4 regions of the Branchiibius hedensis genome follow, and region 2 is predicted to be linked to each of the others. Evidence: riboswitches for the same ligand, from Rfam matches in the RefSeq annotation. Region 2 holds a riboswitch; each other region holds the start of a gene.
The links. Region 2 has a riboswitch for S-adenosylmethionine ahead of DR843_RS17785 (amino acid ABC transporter permease). Riboswitches for the same ligand answer to the same signal wherever they lie in the genome.

Region 1 (5,173 bases), 1.2 Mb from region 2:
TCGGCAACGCCGACGGCGCCATCGGGTCCTTGTTGACCACGTCGATCATGGCCGGTGCTTCACCGTTGAAGCGCGCGCGTCGATCCGCGTTGAACCCGTCCCGGGCGCCGCCGACGAAGTCGGCCCGCACCAGTTGCCGGAAGTTCGCGTCACCGTCCACGACCGGCACCTGCGCGGAAACGCACTTGACCCGCCGGTCCTGCGCCGCGACCACCAGCACGTGCCCACCGGAGTACGACGAGCCCCAGATCCCGATCCGGTCCGGGTCGGTGCCTTCCAGGGTCTCGGCGTACGTGATGGCGTTGCGGTAGTCGTCGATCTGCTGCCATGGCGTGATCTCGCCGCGCGGCTCGCCGTCGGAGGCGCCCAGGTTGCGGTTGTCGTAGACCAACACGTTGAACCCGCCCGCTGAGAACGCCTCGGCGTACTTGTCCAGGTACATCTCCTTGACCGCCGCGTACCCGTGGCTCATCACGATCGTGGGCGCCGTGCCGCCGCCCGACGCGCGGTAGTACCAACCGCGCAAAGTCACTCCGTCAGAGTCGAATTCGACGTCCGTGCGATTGTCAGGTACGCCGACCTGCGCCTTCTCGTCCAGTGTTTGGGTCATCGTGATCTCCTGTGGTCTCCCGCTCGGGACGGCGGGCTACGACTGACACTAAAAAGTGACTCAGGTCACAGCCATGCACCTGAGTGCCGACTTCATGTCACTGCGCGCCACCCCCTGCGATGACGGTGTGATCGGGGTTACATTCAAGGGGAGACGAGGAGGTTTCGATGGTGCAGACCCTGCGCAGTGATGACCTGGCTGCAGCGCGCGAAGCCTGGGGTCGATTGCTGTCCAAGACCCACCTGACCTGGGACATCACCGAGCTCACGCCGGCCGACCACACGCCGTACTCCGCCTCCGTGCGCCAACGACATCTCGCCGATCTGGTCCTGGTCGATTGCTCGTGCGACCCGTGCGCCGGTGTCCGCCGCGGCCCGCAGATCAGCCAGACCGACGGCGAGTACCTGGTCATGCTGATGACGTTGCGGGGCCGCGAACAGGTCACCCAGGCCGGCCGGACCGCCCAGTTGGGTCCCGGCAGTGTCGTGATGTGGGACTCCGCGCAGCACGCCGAGTTCCTCGTTCAGGAGCCGCTGATCAAGCGCAGCTTGCTGGTGCCCAAGGCCGCCCTGGCCGAGGTCGGCGCGCGGGGCGAACTGCTCACCGGGTCCGTCCTCGACGCCTCCGCACCGGCCGTGTCCCTGCTGCGCAACTACCTCGACGGCCTGTCCCGCACCATCGACGACCTGCCGCTCGGGGCGCTGCCCGCGGCTCGTAACGCCACGATCGAACTCCTGGCCGCCGCGCTCCAGGCGCCGCGACAGACCTGGCCGCAATCGACGTACGCCACCCGATCCGCCGCCGAGGCCTTCATCGAGCGCAACCTGCACCGGGGCACCCTCACGCCCGCCGTGATCGCCGACCAGATCGGCGTGTCCGTGCGCTCGTTGCACCGTGCGTTCGAGGACTCCGGGGAGACCGTGTCTGGGTACCTTCGAGTACGCCGATTGGCCCGCGCCCGTGACGATCTCACCTCTGGCAGCACCGTCAGCCAGGTTGCTCGACGCTGGCATTTCTCCGACGCCAGTCACTTCTCCCGTTCGTTCAAGCGGCAGTACGGGCTCAGTCCCAGCGAACTGCTACCCCACCTCTGACACCAACCCGCATTGCCTACATAGTGAGTAGGCATTTGCCCTCACGGCTCAGCGCAGGTAACGTGCCACGCGGCATCGAGTGTCAGCGACAAGCCCTGGCTAGCTGACCGGCAACCCTCCCACCCGCGGCGGGGTGCTCCAGGTGAAAGCCCGGCCGCGGCATCCCCGTGGCAAGCGCGTGGTCTCCGTTGCGAGGCCGTTGACGACGGAGGATCGCAGTGTCTGGCACCGGCTCGTTCGCAGCGCTAGCCGTGCCCGATTACCGCCGGTTCTGGTTCAGCGGGCTGCTGTCCAACACCGGCACCGCCATGCAAGCGGTCGCCATGGACTGGTACGTCCTGGAAATCTCCGGCAGCGGCACCGCGGTCGGCTGGGCGGTCGGACTGCAGTTCGCGCCGGTGCTGCTCTTCGGCCTCTGGGGCGGGGTCATCTCCGACCGCCTCGACCGCCGCCGGCTGCTGCTCATCGCCCAATCGCTCTACGCCGTGCAGTCGGTCATCCTGGCCGCCGCGGTCCTCAGCGGCCACGCAACGCTCAGCCTGCTGTTCGTCCTGTCCTTCAGCCTCGGCCTGGTCTTCATGGTCGAGAACCCGGCCCGCCTGTCCTTCGTCACCGACCTGGTCGGGCCACGCCTGATCCCGAACGCCGCCGGCCTGAACATCCTGTCGCTCAACGTCGCCCGCCTCGTCGGCGCCGCCCTCGCCGGATTGCTGCTCACCTGGCTCGGCGCAGGCTGGGTCTTCGCGATCAACTCGGTCAGCTTCATCGTCATGATCACGGCCCTGGCCACCATCCACCCCATCGCCAGCGAACGCGTCATCCTGCCATGGCGCGGCGCCGGCATCGACGGCCTGCGCTACGTCGCCGCCCGCAAAGACCTCGTCGCCGTCTTCCTCGTCTACGGCCTCACCGCAACCTTCGGGATGAACTTCCCCACCACCCTGACTCTCTTCGCCGAGCGCGAATTCGACACGGGCTCAACCGGACTGGGCGTCATGTCGGCAGCTCTGGCGATCGGCACCATCGTCGGAACCCTCTTCGCCGCCCGCCGCAGTCAGCCACGCATCACCATGGTCACCTCGGGCGCGTTCTGGTTCGGCGTCAGCCTCACCGTCCTGGCCGCCGCCCCCACGTACGCCACCTTCTTGATCGTCCTGCTGGTCAGCGGCTTCATCCTGATGCTGCTCGCCGCGGCCGTCTCGGCGTACGTCCAAACCGGTGTCGACAACGCCGTCCGCGGCCGGGTCATGGCGGTCTACACCGTCATTTCCATGGGCGGTACGCCGATCGGCAGCCCCATCGTGGGCTGGGTCTCCGACCGTTTCGGCGTCCGCTGGGGTGTCGCTCTCGGCGCGTTCGTCTGCGTCGGCATCGCCCTGATCGTCACTCTCGCCGTACGCCGAGCCACGACTCCCTGGGACCTCGTCACCGATCCCGCCGGCCGGCTGAGTGACGTCGAAGGAAAGGAAAGTCGTTGTCTGACATCGTGATACGCGACGCACAACCGCAGGAGTTCGACGCCATCGGCGCACTCACAGTAGCGGCGTTCGAGGCCCCGCGCCCCGAGGACCGCACACCGCGCAAGGCGAATCCGCAGCGACGGCGTACCTTGGCTGACGCGGGGGCACGGGCCCGCGACGGACGACTCCTGGTCGCCGTCGACACACTGACCGATCGACTCATCGGCACGGTCGCCCTCGTGCACGCCGGCACACCGAGCGCACAGTTCGCCCGCGATGGTGAAGCCGAGATCCGCCTGCTGGCGGTCGACCCGGAGCACAGAGGCCGCGGCATCGCCTACGACCTGATGCAGCACGCCATCGCGGTCGCCCGCGAGCAGGACGCCGACGCAGTCGTTCTCGACACCGGTCCGCGCAACCTGACCGCACAACGGCTCTACACCCGACTCGGCTTCGAGCGCGCGCCGGAGCGGGAAACCCGGGCCAGCGTCGCTGGCGGCATGCTCGTCGTCTTCACCCTGCCCCTGACCGCGCGCAACACCCTCGCGACCCTCACCAGCCAAAGGAACTGACATGCCTATCCCCCTCATCCTCGACCTCGGTCAACCACGCCTCGACCCGGCCACGATCAGCGACCAGGTCCACCGCACCGAGGCCGCCGGCGTCAGCATCGTCAGCTTCAGCGACGCCCCCGTGCTCCCCCACCCTGGCGGCCTCGAGGCCGGCACCAGTGCTGCGTTCGTCTCCACCCGCACTGACCGCGTCGGACTCGCCCCGCAGTTGCACGTCACGACCACCGAACCGCTGCAGGAGCGCGGCGTCTACCGCACCCAATACACCGGCCGGACCCTGCGGGAGCACCTGCAGTTGCCGCCGGTCACCACCACCAACGAACGGCGGCTGTCGGCATGAGATTCCTGGCCATCACCCTCATCGTCCACGCGCCCGACCCGATCACCGGCCGTCAGCCGACGACGCACGAGCGGTTCAATGAGGTCGTCGAAAACGCCGTGCTCGCAGAGCAACTCGGCTTCGACGGCTTCGGCGTCGGCGAGCGTCACGAGCGGCCATTCATCTCCTCCTCGCCGACGGTGGTGCTCTCCCACATCGCGGCCCGCACCAGGGCGATCCGGCTCTTCACGGCCGTCACCACGTTGAGCCTGCTCGACCCGGTCCGTGCCTACGAGGACTACGCGACCCTGGATCACCTGTCCGGTGGCCGGCTCGAACTCATCATCGGCAAGGGCAACGGGGCCGCCCAGCGCGAGCTGTTCAACGTCACGCCGCAGGATCAGTGGGCCCGCAACGCCGAGTCCTTCGAGGTGTTCCGGCAGCTGTGGCAGGACAACCAGATCACCTACGACACCCAATTCCGGCCACCGCTGCGCGACGCGGAGGTCTGGCCGCTGCCCTACCAGCGGCCGATCCGGATCTGGCACGGCTCGGCGACCAGCCAGGAGTCGGTGGACCTGGCCGCGCGGTACGGCGACCCACTGTTCTCCGCGAACGTCACCAACCCGGTCGAGCCCTACGCCGAACTCATCGACTACTACCGCCAACGCTGGCTCGACTACGGTCATGACCCTGCCCAGATCGCCGTCGGCGCAGGCACCGCTGGGTACTACTCGCACCGCGACTCCCAGGTGGCACTGGAGACGTATCGCCCGGTGTGGGAGGGCAATTCAGCGGCGCAGCGACGGGCCGGCGTGCCCCAGGTCTTCACCAGCTACGAGGACTACGTCGAACGCAGCTCCGCCCTGATCGGCTCGCCTGCGCAGATCATCGAGAAGGTGCACCGCTACCACGAGCAGTTCGGGCACAGCGTGCTGCACATCCATGCCGACGCCGGTGGCCTGACCCAGGAGCAACACCGCGACAGCCTTGAGCTCTTCCAGTCCGACATCGCGCCCACGCTGCGCCGCGAGATCCCGGACCCGCCGTGGGGTTGGGGTTCCCCCGCCCAGGATGGGAGCCTGGACACCGTGCCGACCACCACCGCCTCTCACGCC
Region 2 (5,173 bases):
GAACCACGACTCGCTGGGGATCAAAGGCTGGGGTCTGGTCCTGAGTGCCGAAGCTGTCGGCATGTTGCTGATGTCGTTGGTGCTGTTGAGGATTCGGCTGAACCGGCCGCTGCTCAGCGGCATGCTCGGCATCAGTCTCTTCAGCGTTGTCATCCTGATGCTCGGGCTGGACCCGATGACGATCCCGTTGATGGCGGTCGCCTTCATCGGCGGAGCGGGGATCGAGACCTTCGGCACCGGCTGGAACGTGGCGATGATGCAGAACGTGCCGGGCGACGTACTCTCCCGGGTCGTCAGCTACGACATGCTCGGCTCGTTCGTTGCGATGCCGGTCGGCATGTTGCTCTTCGGCTGGTTGGCGACGGTCGCGCCGACCGAAACCGTCCTGGTCGTCGCCGGAATCGTCTATGCCGCAGTGGCGCTGAGCACGCTGCTGGTGCCGTCGGTGCGAAACCTTCGCCAGCGCAGCGACGAGTCAGCCACGCAAGCCGCGCTCAGCCTGCCAGACTGACCGCTATGCCCGAAGTGAGCCAGCCCGAAGCGCCGCGACATGCGTTGTCGATGACGGTGCTGATGACTCCGCAGTACGCCAACTTCAGCGGCAACGTGCACGGCGGCCACATCCTCAAGATGCTCGACGAGGTCGCCTATGCGTGCGCGAGCAAATACGCGCGGCAGTACGTGGTCACGTTGTCGGTCGATCGGGTGGTCTTCCGCGAACCGATCCACGTGGGTGAACTCGTCACCTTCGACGCCGGGATCAACTACGTCGGTCGCACCTCAATGGAGGTCGGCATCCGGGTGACCACGGAAAACGTTGCGACACAGAGCATCCGGCACACGAACACCTGCTACTTCACGATGGTGGCGCTGGACGCGGACAGGCGACCGATCGCCGTACCGCCCTTCGAGCCGGTCAGCGAGGTCGAGAAGCGGCGCTGGAACGACGCGCTCCGCCGCCGCCGCATCACTCAGGACGTGGAGCAGGCGCTCGATCAGTCGACCACGCCGTAAAGCCGGTCGCCCGCGTCACCCAGCCCCGGCACGATGTAGCCGTGCTCGTTGAGGCGCTCATCCACCGCCCCGGTCACCAACGTGATCGGGATCGTCAGGTCGGCCAACTCCTCCGCGACGGCATCGATCCCTTCTGGCGCGGACAGCAACGTCACGGCAGTGATGTCGTCCGCGCCGCGCTCGGCCAGGTATCGGATCGCCATCGCCAGCGTGCCGCCGGTCGCCAGCATCGGGTCGAGCACGTAACACTGCCGCCCGGTCAGCACATCGGGCAGCCGGTTGGCGTAGGTGATCGCCTGCAACGTCTCCTCGTCGCGCTGCATCCCCAGGAAGCCGACCTCGGCCGACGGCAGCAGTCGCACCATGCCATCGAGCATGCCCAGGCCGGCGCGCAACACCGGCACGACCAGCGGCTTGGGGTTGCTCAGCTTGATCCCGGTGGTCGGGGCGACCGGAGTCACGATGTCCTTGGGTTCGACGCGCACCTCGCGGGTGGCTTCGTAGGCCAGCAGCGTGACCAGTTCGTCGGCCAGCCGACGGAACGTCGGGCTGTCGGTCTCCTTGTCGCGCAAGTAGGTCAGTTTGTGGGCGATCAGCGGGTGATTGGCGACGAGGACGCGCATGCCTGAGACTCTACTTGTGAGCGCCGACCGAGCCGAGGAAGCCGAGCGGAGCGGACGCCGCGCGTCGTCAGTGCGAGGGGAGGGTAGAGGCGCGACCCGAGGACTTGTGGACGTGTCGCCGTACGCCGATTGGCTGGGTCTCGCATTGGACCAGGCTCGCGTCGCGCTCACCACCGATGACGTCCCGGTGGGCGCGGTCATCGTCGACGCCGGCGGTGGCGTCATCGGAGTGGGCCCGAATCGCCGTGTGGCAGACGCGGATCCGCTGGCGCATGCCGAGATCGTTGCGATCCGGGCAGCGGCTGCGACACTGGGGCATTACCGGCTCGATGACTGCACGATCGCGGTCACGCTCGAACCATGCCTGATGTGCGCCGGGGCGATCATGCAGTCGCGGATCTCGCACATCGTCTTCGGTGCGTGGGATCCCAAGGCCGGCGCGTGTGGCAGCGCCTGGGACGTCATCGCGCAGAACCCGTCACCGCACCGGGTGGACGCAGTCGGTGGGATCCGGCAGGCCGAGTGCGCGCAGATTCTCACCGATTTCTTCCGCGCGCGGCGCAGGTGAGGCCCTACTCCTGCCAGGGGTAGAACGGCGGCATGTCGCTGGACGTGCGACCGGTGAACTCGGTGTCGCGCTTCTCCAAGAACGCGCGCACGCCTTCCTCGCCGTCGGCGAAACTGGTGTAGTACATCGCCAGGGAGTCGATCCGGTGCGCTTCGATCGGGTGCGGCTGCGCACTGTTGCGGTACATCATCTGCCGGGTCAACGCGATACCGACCGGCGAGCGGCCGTCGATGAACGTGCGCGCCAGGGCGTACGCCGCGGGCAGCAGTTGGTCGGGTTCGTGCAGGGAGCGGACCAAGCCACCCGCCAAGGCTTCGTCGGGGGAGAGGATGTCCGCGGCGTACGTCCATTCCAGGGCGCGGGAGATGCCCACGATGCGCGGCAGGAACCACGACGAGGTGGCCTCGGGCACGATCCCCAGGCGACCGAAGACGAATCCGATCCGCGCCTTGGTGGAGGCCAGGCGGATGTCCATCGGCAGCGTCATGGTCGCGCCGATGCCGACGGCGGCGCCGTTGATCGCGGCGATCACGGGTTTGGTGCACGCGTAGATCGCCAGCGAGACGCGGCCGCCGGTGTCGCGGACACCTTCGAAGATCACCGGGTCGTCCAGGCGCTCGGTCAGGTCCTGCACGGTCGGCGCAAGCCCCGGGGTGAGGCCGAAGACGTTGCCCTCCTTGGTCAGGTCCATGCCGGCGCAGAACGCCCGGCCGGCGCCGGTGACCACCACGACGCGGGTCTCATCGTCGGTGCTGGCGCGGGTGAAGGCGTCGACCAGCTCGTTCGCCATCGTGACGGTGAAGGAGTTCAACTGCTCGGGCCGGTTGAGGGTCAGCGTGCAGATCCCGTCCACGACGCTGTAGTCCAGGGTTTCGTAATCGCTCACGGATCGATCATCGCGCACGGCTGACCTGCGGAGTTGACGGGCCACGGAATCAATGTCTACTCTCCCGATAGGCATTGAGCGTCGACGACAAGCCCTGGCTGGTCGACCAGCAACCCTCGTTCCGCGGTGGGGTGCTCCAGGTGAAAGCCCGGCCCGTTAGCGAACCCCGCGCGGGCAAGCGCATTGACGCTGGCCCCGGCCCGCGTCACGAAGGTCGTCGGCTGAGGCCGTGGCCTTCGGTGAACCCGTTGGAGTCGTCCATGTCCTCACCTCCCGGCTACGCCAAAACGGCGGTCGCGCAGGTCGCCGATGACGCGCCGCCGACCGCTGATGCCCCGCGCCGTGTCATCCCGCAACGCCATCCGTTGCGCTGGGTGGCCGCGGCCGTCGTGGCAGTCCTCGTCGCCATGGCGCTCAACGCCCTGATCACCAACCCGTTCTTCCAGTGGGACCGCTTCGGCTACTGGTTCACCAGGCCCGTTGTGCTGCAGGGGCTTTGGATCACCATCAAAGTGACCTTCGCTGCAGCGGTGCTTGGCTTTCTCGGTGCGCTGGTCCTCGCAGTGGCCAGGTTGTCCAGCAACCCGCTACTGCGCGCGGTGAGTTGGACCTACACCTGGTTGTTCCGGTCGATCCCGCTGATCGTGATCCTGCTCTTCCTGGTCAACTTCGGCGCGCTCTACAAGACGATCAGTCTGGGCGTTCCGTTCGGGCCGGAGTTCTTCCGCTTCGATGAGTCCCGGCTGGCCACCGACCTGGCGCTCGCGATCATCGGTCTGTCCCTGGCCGAGGCCGCCTACGGCTCGGAGGTCGTGCGTGCCGGCATCCTGTCGGTCGACCAGGGGCAGCACGAAGCGGCAGCGGCGCTGGGTCTGCCGAAGAGCTACCAGTTCCGCAAAATCGTTCTGCCACAGGCGCTTCGCTCGATCGTGCCGAACTTCGTCAACCAACTGATCGGCTTGATCAAGGCCAGTTCGCTGGTCTTCTACGTCTCGCTGCTCGACCTCTTCGGGCAAGTTCAGACGCTGGGGAGCACCTACCCGGGCGACATCATCCCGCTGTTGCTGGTCGCGACCGTCTGGTACGTCATCCTCACCAGTGTGCTGTCGGTGGTGCAGTTCTACGTCGAGCGGCACTACGCCCGCGGAGCCGTCCGGACCCTGCCGCCGACACCGCTACAACGGCTGCGGGCGTTCCTCGGTCGCAAGGCGGTGGCGGCATGAGCACGGCAACCGTCGCCTCCGCCGGGATCCAGGTCGAAGGCGTGACCAAGAAGTACGCCGACAACGTGGTTCTCGACAACGTCCACCTGACCGTCCGGCCGGGTGAGGTCGTCGTCATCATCGGCCCTTCCGGGTCCGGGAAGTCGACGCTGTTGCGCACGATCAACCACCTGGAGAAGCCGGACCTGGGTTACGTGCAGGTGGGTGATGAACTGATCGGTGTCCGCGAACACGGTTCTGATCTGAAGGAACTCAGCGAGCGCGACATCTTGCAACAACGGGCCCGGATCGGCTTCGTCTTCCAGTCCTTCAACCTCTTCCCGCATCTGACGGTGCTGGAGAACGTCGCGGCCGCTCCGGTCGCGACAGGTCAGACCGATGCGGCGACCGCGCGGCGGCGGGCTGAAGAACTGCTCGCCCAGGTCGGCCTCGCCGAGAAGGTCGATGCCTACCCGCGGCAACTGTCCGGTGGGCAGCAGCAACGGGTCGCGATCGCGCGCGCGTTGGCTCTGGATCCCGGGGTGATCCTCTTCGACGACCCACCTCGGCCCTGGATCCGGAGCTGGTCGGTGAGGTGCTCGCGGTCATCCGCGACCTCGCTCGTAGCGGTCGCACCCTGGTGATCGTCACGCACGAAATCGGATTCGCCCGTGAGGTCGCCGATCGCATCGTCTTTCTCGACCACGGGGTGCTGTTGGAGCAAGGGCCGCCGAGCGACGTACTCGACAAGCCGTCGCACGAGCGCACCCGAGCCTTCCTGTCCGCGGTGCTGTAGACCGCGCACGATCCCCTCACCACCCCCACCTTCCCCCGGCTCTGGACGCCAGGTGCTGGTCTGCCGCGCGCAAACCCGCCACTG
Region 3 (5,173 bases), 2.9 Mb from region 2:
TGACCTCACGGCCGGACATGGCGACGCTGCGGGCGGTTCCACCCGCCGCGTGCGACACGCCCATCCAGGCGGACCGGACGGCGCGCACCGGCATTGGCATCCCGCCGCTGCGCGCTTTGGTGCGGCTGGCCGGCGCGGACGCCCGCGGCGTCTTGGCCGCCGGGCGCGAACGGGCGCTCGGCGATTTGGTACTCGGCGATTTGGCACTCGAGCTGCGAGCCCGGCCCTTGGTCGAGGAGGAGGTCCCGCGGCTCGCGGGCTGACGGGTAGCCACCGAAACAGGCTAGAGGACAGTCACATCTTTCACTTGCGTCACACGCCGCCGCGGTCGGCCCGAATCGGGACCGACCGCGGCGATGAGCGGACTCAGGCGGTGTGATGCACCGGTTGCAACGCGAAGACCGGCGTCTCCAACCCCTCGTAGCGGGCTTTCAACTGCAATGCCAGGTAGAGCGAGTAGTGCCGGGACTGGTGCAGGTTGCCGCCGTGCATCCACAGGTTCGGGACGTTGGTCGGCTTCCACATGTTGCGTTGTTCGCCCTCCCACGGACCCGGGTCCTTGGTCGTGTCCGATCCCAGGCCCCAGCATTTGCCCAGCTGGTCGGCGGTCTGCTGGTCGATCAGGTCGGCGACCCAGCCGTTCATCGAGTTGTACCCGGTGGCGAAGACGACCAGATCCGCGGGCAGTTCGGTGCCATCCTCGAGCACCACGGCGTCCTTGCTGAGGTGGTCGATCTGCCCGTGCACCAACTTCACGTCGCCGTTCGCCACCAGGTCGGCGGAGCCAACGTCGATGTAGTAACCGGAGCCGCGGCGCAGGTACTTCATGAACAACCCTGAGCCGTCATCGCCCCAGTCGTGCCAGAAGCCGGCGCTCTCCAACCGGTCGTAGAAGTCCTTGTCGACCTCAGCCATCTTCTCGTAGGCCGGGATCTGGAACTGGTGCATGATCCGGTACGGCAGCGAGGCGAAGATCAAGTCCGCCTTCTCCGTGGTGACGCCGGCCTCGACCGCCCGCTCGGAATACAGATCGCCCAGGCCGTACTCCATCAGGGACTCGCTCTTGACGATGTGCGTCGAGGAGCGCTGCACCATCGTGACGTCGGCACCGTTCTCCCACAACGCACCACAGATGTCGAAGGCGGAGTTGTTGGAGCCGATGACCACGGCCCGCTTGCCGGCGTAGGCGTCCGGACCGGGGTGCGCACTGGAGTGGTGCACATCGCCCTCGAAGACATCCATCCCCTCGATCTGCGGCATCCGCGGCTTGCCGGACATCCCGGTGGCGAACACCAACTGGCTGGGCCGCAGCGTCACCGGCTGTCCGTCGCGCTCGACCTCGACGGTCCACTCCTCCCGCTCCGCCGACCAGGTCGCCTTCTTGGCCTCGGTGTTGCTCCAGTACGGCACCTCCATCACCTTGACGTAGGACTCCAGCCAGTCGGCGATCTTGTCCTTGGGCGCGAAGACCGGCCAGTTGTCCGGGAACTTCAGGTAGGGCAGGTGGTCGTACCAGACCGGGTCGTGCAGACACAGCGACTTGTAGCGGCCGCGCCACTGGTCGCCCGGGCGGGGATGCCTGTCGATCACCAGCGCCGGGACGGACAACTGCCGCAACCGCGCACCCAGGGCGATGCCGCCCTGGCCGCCCCCGATGATCAGCACGTACGGCTGGGTGGTGGAGCCGAGCGACTCGGCCTCCTCCTGCCGCCGCTCGGCCCAGGTCGTCCGATCGCGGGTGGCGCCGTGCTCGGCACCCTTGGGGCGACGTACGCCGCGTGGTTCCTCATATCCCTTCAACTCGCGCAGGGCGGTGAGCAGCGTCCAGGCCTTGTCCTGACCGTCCTCCTCGGTCAACCGGACCAGTCCCTGCCCACGGCCGACGCCGGTCTCGAACGTGAACCACGCAGTCACCACCCCGTCGTCGTCGGTGGGCGGCTCGCTCGTCGCGAACGACGCGGGATCGGTGCGCTCGAGCGTCTCGGCGAGCAGATCTCCGACACCCTCGCGTCCCTCCACCGTGGCCAGGTTCCAGGTGAACGACACCAGGTCGCGCCAGTAGCTGTCGGTGGCAAAGAGAGCCGTCGCCGCCGGGATGTCCCGGTTGCGCAGTGCGGTCTCGAAGGCGGCCAACCAGGCGTCGGCGCGTGACTGTGCGTCAATCGCCGTTTCAGTCGGATGCTCGGCAGTCTGGGTCATGGGCTCTCAACTCCTTCATGTCGTACGGTGTGATCTACAGCACACTGCCCCGCACCCCCGGGGCGGAACCGTTGCAGCACGTTGCATGCGACGAAAGTGAGTTCTGATGACGTCAGCGGCAGCCGTCGCGCCCGGTGTGGACCTGGGCCTGCACGCACGGCAGTTGGTGCGTTTGCACGATGCCGTCATGTCCGGGTCCAAACCATCAGAACGCCCCCGTCCGGTCGTCGCCCGCTCGTGGGCCCGAATGATGTCCCTCGGCCTGGATCCCGATCGCCCGTTGCACCGCGACATCCTGCCGATCGACCAGGTGCACGCCCGGCGCTCGGACAGTGCGCTGGCGTTGGTTGCCGACCGGATCCGAACCGTGCTGACCAGCGTCGCCGACGCCTCGCTCTTCATCGTGGTCATCACCGACCGGGATGGTGTCATCCTGTGGCGGGAAGGTTCGCCGGCCATTCTGCGACAGGCGGATTCGCTGGGCTTCGCGCTCGGGGCGCACTGGTCGGAGACCTACGTAGGCACCAACGCGATCGGCACCGCACTGGCCGAGCAGGCTCCTGTGCAACTGTTCTCCGCCGAACACTTCGAGCAGCGCCAGCACCCCTGGTACTGCACCGCTGCTCCGGTTCATGACCCGAGGGACGGCTCGCTGTTGGGGATCGTCGACGTCAGCGGCCCGGCCATGACCTTGCACCCGGCGCTGGTGGCGCTGGTGGACAGCGCTGTGCAACTGGCGCAGGGTGCGCTGTGGCAACACCATGAGCAGCAGTTGCGTCGGCTTCGTGAGCGGACCAGTCACCTGATCGCGACCGCCGGCAGTCCGCTGTTGCTTGTCGACGACCACGGTTGGGTGGCCCACCGGGAGGGCGTCAGCGTCCGCGATCGCATCGCCGCGCCGCGGGCCGATCGACTGCTGGCCGTGCCCGGTCTGGGCATGTGTTTTCCCGAGCGCGTCGGGGACGGCTGGTTGGTGCGCCCCGCGCCGAGTCCGCGGCGGCTGTCCGCGCGACTGGGCCGCGACGACACGCTGCACCTGTCTGGTGACGATGACCAGCCGTGGACGGTGCCGCTCAGTCGCCGCCACGCGCAGATCCTGCGCCTGCTGGTCGGCACGCCCCTGGGTCTGACCGCCGCTGCGTTGAGCACCCGGTTGTACGGGGACAGAGGTCACGAGGTGGCGGTCCGGGCTGAGATCAGCCGGTTGCGGCGGGCCGCTGGCGCCCTCATCGTGGCAGCGCCGTACCGCATTGCGGACGGCATCGACGTGGTGTGCGACTGATCGCGCCGCACGCTGCTACAGTTTTTTCCAGGTCAAGAGTCTCAGTCCTAAGCCCCGGCTGACTGAGCGGCAACCCTCCTCCGCGGTGGGGTGCTCCGGGTGACGACCCGGCCGGATCGCAGCAGCGTGACGGCAAGCGCGGACCAGTTCTCCGCTCGCCCCCTTTTCGGCGCGCTCGCTGGTCCCTAGGACCGACGAGGAGCATCGCTATGAGCACAGTCACGAGCATCACACGTACGCCGAGCAGCGGCTTCACCGATCACGCCCCGGGCGTGCTCCCCAGCCCCGAGCACCCCAGTTCGCGGCGGTTGAGCATCGTCACGGATCTGCCCCGCCGCAGTGGCGGGCCGCTGACCGCGACCGGTCTGCCCCGCACGGTCGCCCACGAGATCGGCGTACCCACGGTGCACCGCACGGTCGTGGACATCGCCAACTTCGACCACGGCGCGACGACCCCGGCCCTGGTCGCCGTCAAGGAGGCAGTCGACAAGGTCAGCCCGACCTACGGCTCGGTGCACCGCGGCGCCGGCTTCGCCAGCCGCATCACCACGGCTTGGTTCGAAGAGGCCCGCGCCGAGGTCGGCCGGTTCGTCGGGGCCCGCCCGGGCGATGAGGTGATCTTCACCCGCAACACCACCGACGCGCTGCGGCTGCTCGCCCACGCATTGCCCCAGGACGCACAGGTTTTCGCCTGGCAGTCCGCCCACCACGCCGCGCTCCTGCCGTGGCCGGCGGAGCACACGACGGCGCTGCGGGTGCCGGGCAGTGTGCAGGAGGCCGCCGACCTGCTGCGCACGGCGTTGACCGCCGCCGACCCGCAGGCGCCCAAACTGGTAGTGCTGACCGGCGCGTGCAACGTCACTGGCGAAGTGTGGCCGGTACGCGAACTAGCTTTCATTGCAGCGCAGTTCGGCGCCAGAGTGGTCGTCGACGGTGCGCAGCTGGTGCCGCACCGGGCCGTGGACCTTGACGACCTCGGCGCGGATTGGATCGCGTTCTCCGGTCACAAGATGTATGCGCCGTACGGTGCGGGCGCCCTCGTGGGCCGCGCCGACTGGCTGGACGCCGCCGAGCCGTACCTTCCGGCAGGCGGCGCCACGCACACTGTGTCCGGCGACGGGATCCAGTGGCACACCGGGCCGGCGCGGCACGAGGGCGGGACCCCGAATGCGTTGGGCGCCATCGCCATTGCGGCCGCCTGCGTGACACTCGCCCGGCACCGCGAGACCGTCGACCGGCACGAGGAGGCGTTGGCGACCCGACTGCGCGACGGCCTCGGCCAGATCCCCGGCGTCCGCATCGTTGCAGCGCTCGGCGCCGACCGCCCGAACGTGGGCGTGGTGACCTTCACGGTGGACGGATGGGACAGTTCGCTTGTCTCGCAGGTGCTTTCGGACGAGGACGGCATCGCGGTCCGTGACGGACGATTCTGCGCGCACCTGCTGTGTGACACCGTCGTGGGGCAGAGCGCTGCTGCCGTGCGGGCCAGCCTCGGACTGGCGACGACCCCTGATCACGTGGAGCGGTTGATCGCCGGCGTACGCCGATTGGTCACCTCCGGCTCCGCGTTGCCCTACCGGCACGTGCCCGGCCAGGGCTGGGAAGCCATCGGCGACCCGCGGGACCTGAGCCAGCCGCGGCCCTGGTAGCGGCCCACCCGCGCTCCTCCCCCACTTTTGCAGCGCAACTCAC
Region 4 (5,173 bases), 790 kb from region 2:
GCACACCGAGACCAGAGCGGGATCGAGCGACACCGAGGTGAAGGAACTCGCCGCCAGGCCGTGCGGCACGTCATCGACGATCGCAGCCACGGCGGTCACCCCACTGGGGAACGCACCGAAGACCTGCCGCAGGCGTGCGGTGTCGAAGGCCGGTCGCGGCCGGCCACTGGTGATGTCGTACACGGTCATGCCGCTGCCTTCGTCTCGAGACGGGCCCGGATGCGCTCCAGCACCGGTTCTTCGTATTGCAGCCACGCCGCGAGCTCCGGGGAGTCCTCCCAGGTCTTGTCGACGATGAACAGTCCGCGTGTCGGACTGGACGCACCCAACTCGGCGAGCACCGGTTTGAGGAACGCCTCCGGCGCCAGCGAGTGCCGCAGATCGCCGCCCAGCAGCACCGGGATCGCGGTGACCTCGCGCAGTGCGCCGCCGCCGATCCGGTCGAGGAAGAGCTTCAGCAGACCGGTGTAACTGCCCTTGTAGGTCGGGCTGGCGAAGACCACGACCGAGGCCTGCTGCACCTGGTCGACGGCCTCAGCCACGGCGGTCGAGGACCAGTCCAACAACTCTGCGCCGAAGTCGACCAGGTCGATCACCGTGTCCGCCGGCCGGCCCGCAATCTGCTCGGCGACCAGCGACGCCGCCGACAACGTCCGGGACTTGGGCTTCGGGTTGCCCACCACCACAACAACACTCATCGTTGCTGCCACTCCTTCGCCAGTAGTTCAAAGGACCGCACCCGGTCCGCATGGTCGTGCGTGATGGTGGTGATCAGCAGTTCGTCCGCCTGCGTTGCGTCGCGCAGTGCGGCCAACTGATCGGCCACCTTCTCCGGCGTCCCGACGAACTGCGTGTCCACCCGGTCGGCAACCAGCGCGGCATCCTGCGGGCTCCACGGCAGCGCGCGCGCCTCCTCGGCGGTCGGGTACTGGATCGCGCCCTGGGCGGTCCGGATCGACCGCACCCATGGGCCATAGCCGGCAGCCAAATCCCTTGCTGTCTGGTCGTCTTCGGCGACAACGACATCCGCCGACACGATGACGTACGGCGACCCAAGCGTTGCGCTCGGAACGAACGCCTCGCGGTAGGCGGCGACCGCCTCCAGCACTCCGGACGGTGCCACGTGGTAGTTCGTGCCGAATCGCAGTCCGTTGGCTCCGGCGACCTGCGCACTTTCCCCGGCACTGCTGCCGTGGATCCAGATCTGCAGGTCGGCGCCCTCGCCAGGGACCACGTGCGCCTCTTCGCCGTTCTCCGCGCGGTAGGTGCCGGCGATCAACGCCAGGATGTCCGCGACCTGCTCGGTGTAGGGCTGCGACGTCGCTCCGGGCTGCTTCAACAGCGCCTGTGACAAGGCGATCCGTGGCGAGCCGAGCAACTGCGAGTAGTCGAAGGCCGGCGGGATGACCAAGCCGTTGTCCAGGACACGACCTTCTGGCGCCTGCGGTGTGCGCGTCTCCGAGCCCGGCGGCTTGCCACCGGAGCGTCCGAGGCCGAGGTCGAAACGACCGGGGTGCAACGTGTCCAGCAGGCCGAACTCCTCGACCGTGGACAGCGCCGTGCGATGACCCAATTGCACTGCAGCAGAGCCCAACCGGATGCTCTCGGTGGCACCGGCAACCAACGCGAGGACGACGGCCGGCGACGTCCCTGCAACACCTGGATTGAGGTGATGCTCGGCGAACCAGTACCGGGCGTAGCCGAGGGACTCCGCACGCTGGGCGAGGTCGATGCTGTTGCGCAATGCCTCCGGCGCATTTGAACCGGTCGAGATCGGCACCAGATCCAGCACGGACAACGGAGTCGTCACGGTGTTGTTGGTCGCGCCTCTGGCCTCGGCTCCGGGCCTCGCTGCGCTCGTTTCCTCGCCTCGGTCGGCGCTCACGACGCAACGCCTTCCACGATTCCCTGCTCGGTCTGCGGCCGCAGACCCAGGTTCTCCCGCAACGTCGCGCCCTCGTAGTCAGTGCGGAACACGCCCCGCTCCTGCAACAACGGCACCACCTGGTCCACGAACGGTGCAAGACCGTCGGGGTGATGTGCGGCACCAGGATGAAGCCATCGCTGGCGTCCTGTTGCACGTAGTCGTTGATGGTCGTCGCGATGGTCTCCGGCGAGCCGACGAAGTTCTGCCGCGCGGTGACCTCGATGATCAGTTCGCGGATCGACAGCTTCTCCGCCTCGGCCTTGGCCCGCCAGGAGCGTGCCGTCTCGAGGATGTCGTCGTGCCGACGCACACTGGCCCGACCGCGCGCGATCGTGTGCTCGCCCAGGTCCGGATCCTCCTGCGGCAGTGGACCATCCGGGTCGTAGTGCGACAGGTCGCGGTTCCACAACTGCTCCAGGAACCGCAGAGCGGTCTGCCCGCTGACCTGCTGCCGGCGCACCTCGGTTGCCTTTTCCTGCGCATCGGCATCCGTGTCGCCAAGCACGAAGGTCGCTGCGGGCAGGATCAGCAGGTCGTCGCGCCGGCGACCGTACTTGGCCAGGCGGCCCTTGACGTCCTCGTAGAACGCCTTGCCGTCCTCCAGCGTCCCGTGCCGGCTGAAGATCGCATCCGCCGAGGAGGCCGCGAACTCCCGACCATCGTGGGAGTCGCCGGCTTGGAAGATCACCGGGCGACCCTGCGGCGGGGACGGCACGTTGAAGCGGCCACTGATGTCGAAGTGGTCGTCATGGTGGCCGTAAGCACCAGCGTCGACCCGCGAGACGAATTGCCCCGAGTCGACGTCCGCGAGCAGATCCGACGGACCCCACGAGTCCCACAACTCCGCAGCCGTCTGCAGGAAGGTCCGGGCCCGCTCGTAGCGCTGATCCTGCGGGAGGAAGCCGCCGCGGCGGAAGTTCTCACCGGTGAACGCATCCCAGGACGTCACGACGTTCCACGCCGCACGCCCACCGGACAGGTGATCCAGCGACGCGAATTGCCTTGCCACGTCGTAGGGCTCGTTGAAGGTGGAGTTGATCGTGCCGGTCAACCCAAGGTGCTCGGTCACCGCGGCCAGCGCCGCCAGGATCGTGAACGTGTCCGGGCGGCCCACGACATCCAGGTCGTAGATCTTGCCGTTCTGCTCCCGCAAGCGCAGCCCCTCAGCGAGGAACAGGAAGTCGAACTTGCCGCGCTCGGCGATCTGCGCGAACCGCTTGAAGGAGTCGAACTCGATGTGGCTACCCGCCTGCGGGTCGCTCCACACCGTCGTGTTGTTGACGCCCGGGAAGTGGGCGGCCAGGTGGATCTGCTTGGTCATGTCCGTGTTTCCTCTCAGGCGGCGTAGCGGTTGGCGGGCCGGACAAGGCCGAAGTGCCCCCGCAAGGTGGTGGCGTCGTACGCCGTCCGGAACGCTCCGCGCCGCTGCAACTCGGGCACCAGGGCGTCGGTGATCTGGCTCAGGTCGTGCGGCAGGGCACCCGGGCGCAGGCGCACCCCGTCCAGGCCCGCGGACTGCCAGTCCAGGATCAGGTCGGCAAGTTCGCCGGGAGTGCCGACGAAGATCGTTGCGTCGCTGTGCAGTTCAGCCCCATCACGTACGTCGAGCCGCTCCTTGCGCGCGGCAGCGGCGGCGTACGTGTCGTCCAGGAAGACGACGACGTCGCCGAGGAGGTTGACCTCCCCCGCGGTCCGGCCGGCCTGTGCCGTGGCGGCGCGGACCGCGGTGGAGATGTTGTGGGCGTCCGCGGCGTCGGCCGGGGTCACGAACCCCAGATCCGCACTGCGCGCGAGCAATTCGTAACCAGCCTGCTGATGCACCAGCAGCGAGACCAGTGGCTGCCCCTGCGGTGGCCGCGGCGTGATCGAGGGGCCGCGGACGCTGAACTCGGAGCCCTCGAAGTCGATGTAGTGCAGCTTCTCGCGGTCGACGAAGCGACCGGTTGCCACATCGCGGATCTCCGCGTCGTCCTCCCAGCTGTCCCAGAGCCGGCGCAGCACTTCGATGTAGTCCTCGACCTCGCCGAACAGGATGCGGGTCAGTGCCGCTGGCACCCCGTCGCCGGGCAGCTCGGGCACCGGCCGCCGCCCGACGTTGCCGTACTCCTGCGGGCTGACGCTCGAGCGCACCCGGACACCGGCCCGACCGGTGCTGACGTAATCCAGCGTCGCAATGGCCTTCGAGACGTGGAACGGCTCGGTGTGCGGAGCAACCACTGTCGGCAGCAAGCCGATGTGCGAGGTGGTCGGTGCCACACGGGCGGCCACGAGGTTGGCGTCCAACCGGCCACGCACCCGGTCGGTCCGCTCGCTGGCGGCCTCGTGGTGGTCGGCCTGTTGGCTGAAGCCGTCCTCGATGGTGACGAGGTCGAGCAACCCGCGCTCGGCCTGCTGCACCAGGTCGGTCCAGTAGCGGGCGGTGAACAGTTCCCCCGGACGGGCGTCCGGCTCGCGCCAGGCGGCCGGGTGCCAACCGGCACCATCGAGGGCTACGGCCAGATGAAGGTCAGACATGGTTATCCCATCTCTTCCGGGCATCGCGGTCGGCGCCGCCATGCACATTCGCGCTTGCACCTCCGGTCGGAAGTGCCGGGTCATCACCTGGAGCACCCCACCGCGCAGGAGGGTTGCCGGTCAGCAAGCCAGGGCTTGTCGCTGACACTCATAACCATTTGTGAGGCTAGAACAAACCAGCCGTGATGTCTAATCCCTACTCTCAGAGTGGGATTTGAGGGCCATGTCAGCGAGGGAGCCAGGCGTCCTCGACGTCGTTGAGCCGACGCACCTTGGCCGGCAGCGCACCGGTGAGCAGCTGCTGCACCGTCACCTCATCCAGCACCTGCCGCAGACTGGACCGCACGGCCACCCACAGATCGGGCAGATGGGAGGCCACCCCGCCGTACGTCGTCTCATGCGGCCGCAGGCCCCGCACCTCCGCGAGGGGCCCGTCCACGGCGCGCAGAATGTCGCCGATGGCAATCTCCGATGCCGGCTTGGCCAGGGTGTAGCCACCCGCGCAACCACGCTGGGTGCGGACAATTCCGGCCCGGCGCAGGTCGCCGAGAATGGCCTCGACGAACTTACGCGGCATGCCCTGGTCCTGCACGATCGCGTCGATCGTCAGCAGGTCGGGGGCACGGGCGGCCATCTCCAGGGCAGCACGCACGGCGTAGTCGCTTTTCGCCGAAATCTGCACGGCCATCCTCCGTCGACGCAGGGTTCTGGAGTCAGCCTAACCGGCTCTCC

Region 1: linked by a shared signal. The riboswitch ahead of DR843_RS11880 (MFS transporter) and the one ahead of DR843_RS17785 (amino acid ABC transporter permease) in region 2 are both predicted to bind S-adenosylmethionine.
Region 3: linked by a shared signal. The riboswitch ahead of DR843_RS03705 (aminotransferase class V-fold PLP-dependent enzyme) and the one ahead of DR843_RS17785 (amino acid ABC transporter permease) in region 2 are both predicted to bind S-adenosylmethionine.
Region 4: linked by a shared signal. The riboswitch ahead of DR843_RS13830 (LLM class flavin-dependent oxidoreductase) and the one ahead of DR843_RS17785 (amino acid ABC transporter permease) in region 2 are both predicted to bind S-adenosylmethionine.

The regions. Positions count from the first base shown of each region.
Region 1 is NZ_UESZ01000001.1:2,459,281-2,464,453, forward strand. Features, by position in the region: gene DR843_RS11870 (alpha/beta hydrolase) at 1-610, opposite strand, end outside; gene DR843_RS11875 (helix-turn-helix domain-containing protein) at 778-1,704, shown strand; SAM riboswitch class IV at 1,776-1,887, shown strand; gene DR843_RS11880 (MFS transporter) at 1,923-3,194, shown strand; gene DR843_RS11885 (GNAT family N-acetyltransferase) at 3,179-3,736, shown strand; gene DR843_RS11890 (hypothetical protein) at 3,738-4,076, shown strand; gene DR843_RS11895 (LLM class flavin-dependent oxidoreductase) at 4,073-5,173, shown strand, end outside.
Region 2 is NZ_UESZ01000001.1:3,644,880-3,650,052, forward strand. Features, by position in the region: gene DR843_RS17760 (MFS transporter) at 1-511, shown strand, start outside; gene DR843_RS17765 (acyl-CoA thioesterase) at 517-1,014, shown strand; gene upp (uracil phosphoribosyltransferase) at 996-1,637, opposite strand; gene tadA (tRNA adenosine(34) deaminase TadA) at 1,750-2,205, shown strand; gene DR843_RS17780 (crotonase/enoyl-CoA hydratase family protein) at 2,210-3,091, opposite strand; SAM riboswitch class IV at 3,162-3,278, shown strand; gene DR843_RS17785 (amino acid ABC transporter permease) at 3,352-4,314, shown strand; partial or broken gene DR843_RS17790 (amino acid ABC transporter ATP-binding protein) at 4,311-5,089, shown strand.
Region 3 is NZ_UESZ01000001.1:737,029-742,201, reverse strand. Features, by position in the region: gene DR843_RS03720 (FtsK/SpoIIIE family DNA translocase) at 1-94, opposite strand, end outside; gene DR843_RS03715 (NAD(P)/FAD-dependent oxidoreductase) at 367-2,199, opposite strand; gene DR843_RS03710 (GAF domain-containing protein) at 2,306-3,481, shown strand; SAM riboswitch class IV at 3,512-3,626, shown strand; gene DR843_RS03705 (aminotransferase class V-fold PLP-dependent enzyme) at 3,691-5,130, shown strand.
Region 4 is NZ_UESZ01000001.1:2,853,774-2,858,946, forward strand. Features, by position in the region: gene DR843_RS13810 (flavin reductase family protein) at 1-189, opposite strand, end outside; gene DR843_RS13815 (NADPH-dependent FMN reductase) at 186-698, opposite strand; gene DR843_RS13820 (LLM class flavin-dependent oxidoreductase) at 695-1,885, opposite strand; gene DR843_RS20865 (hypothetical protein) at 1,882-2,013, opposite strand; partial or broken gene DR843_RS13825 (NtaA/DmoA family FMN-dependent monooxygenase) at 2,079-3,248, opposite strand; gene DR843_RS13830 (LLM class flavin-dependent oxidoreductase) at 3,263-4,441, opposite strand; SAM riboswitch class IV at 4,487-4,597, opposite strand; gene DR843_RS13835 (RrF2 family transcriptional regulator) at 4,668-5,129, opposite strand.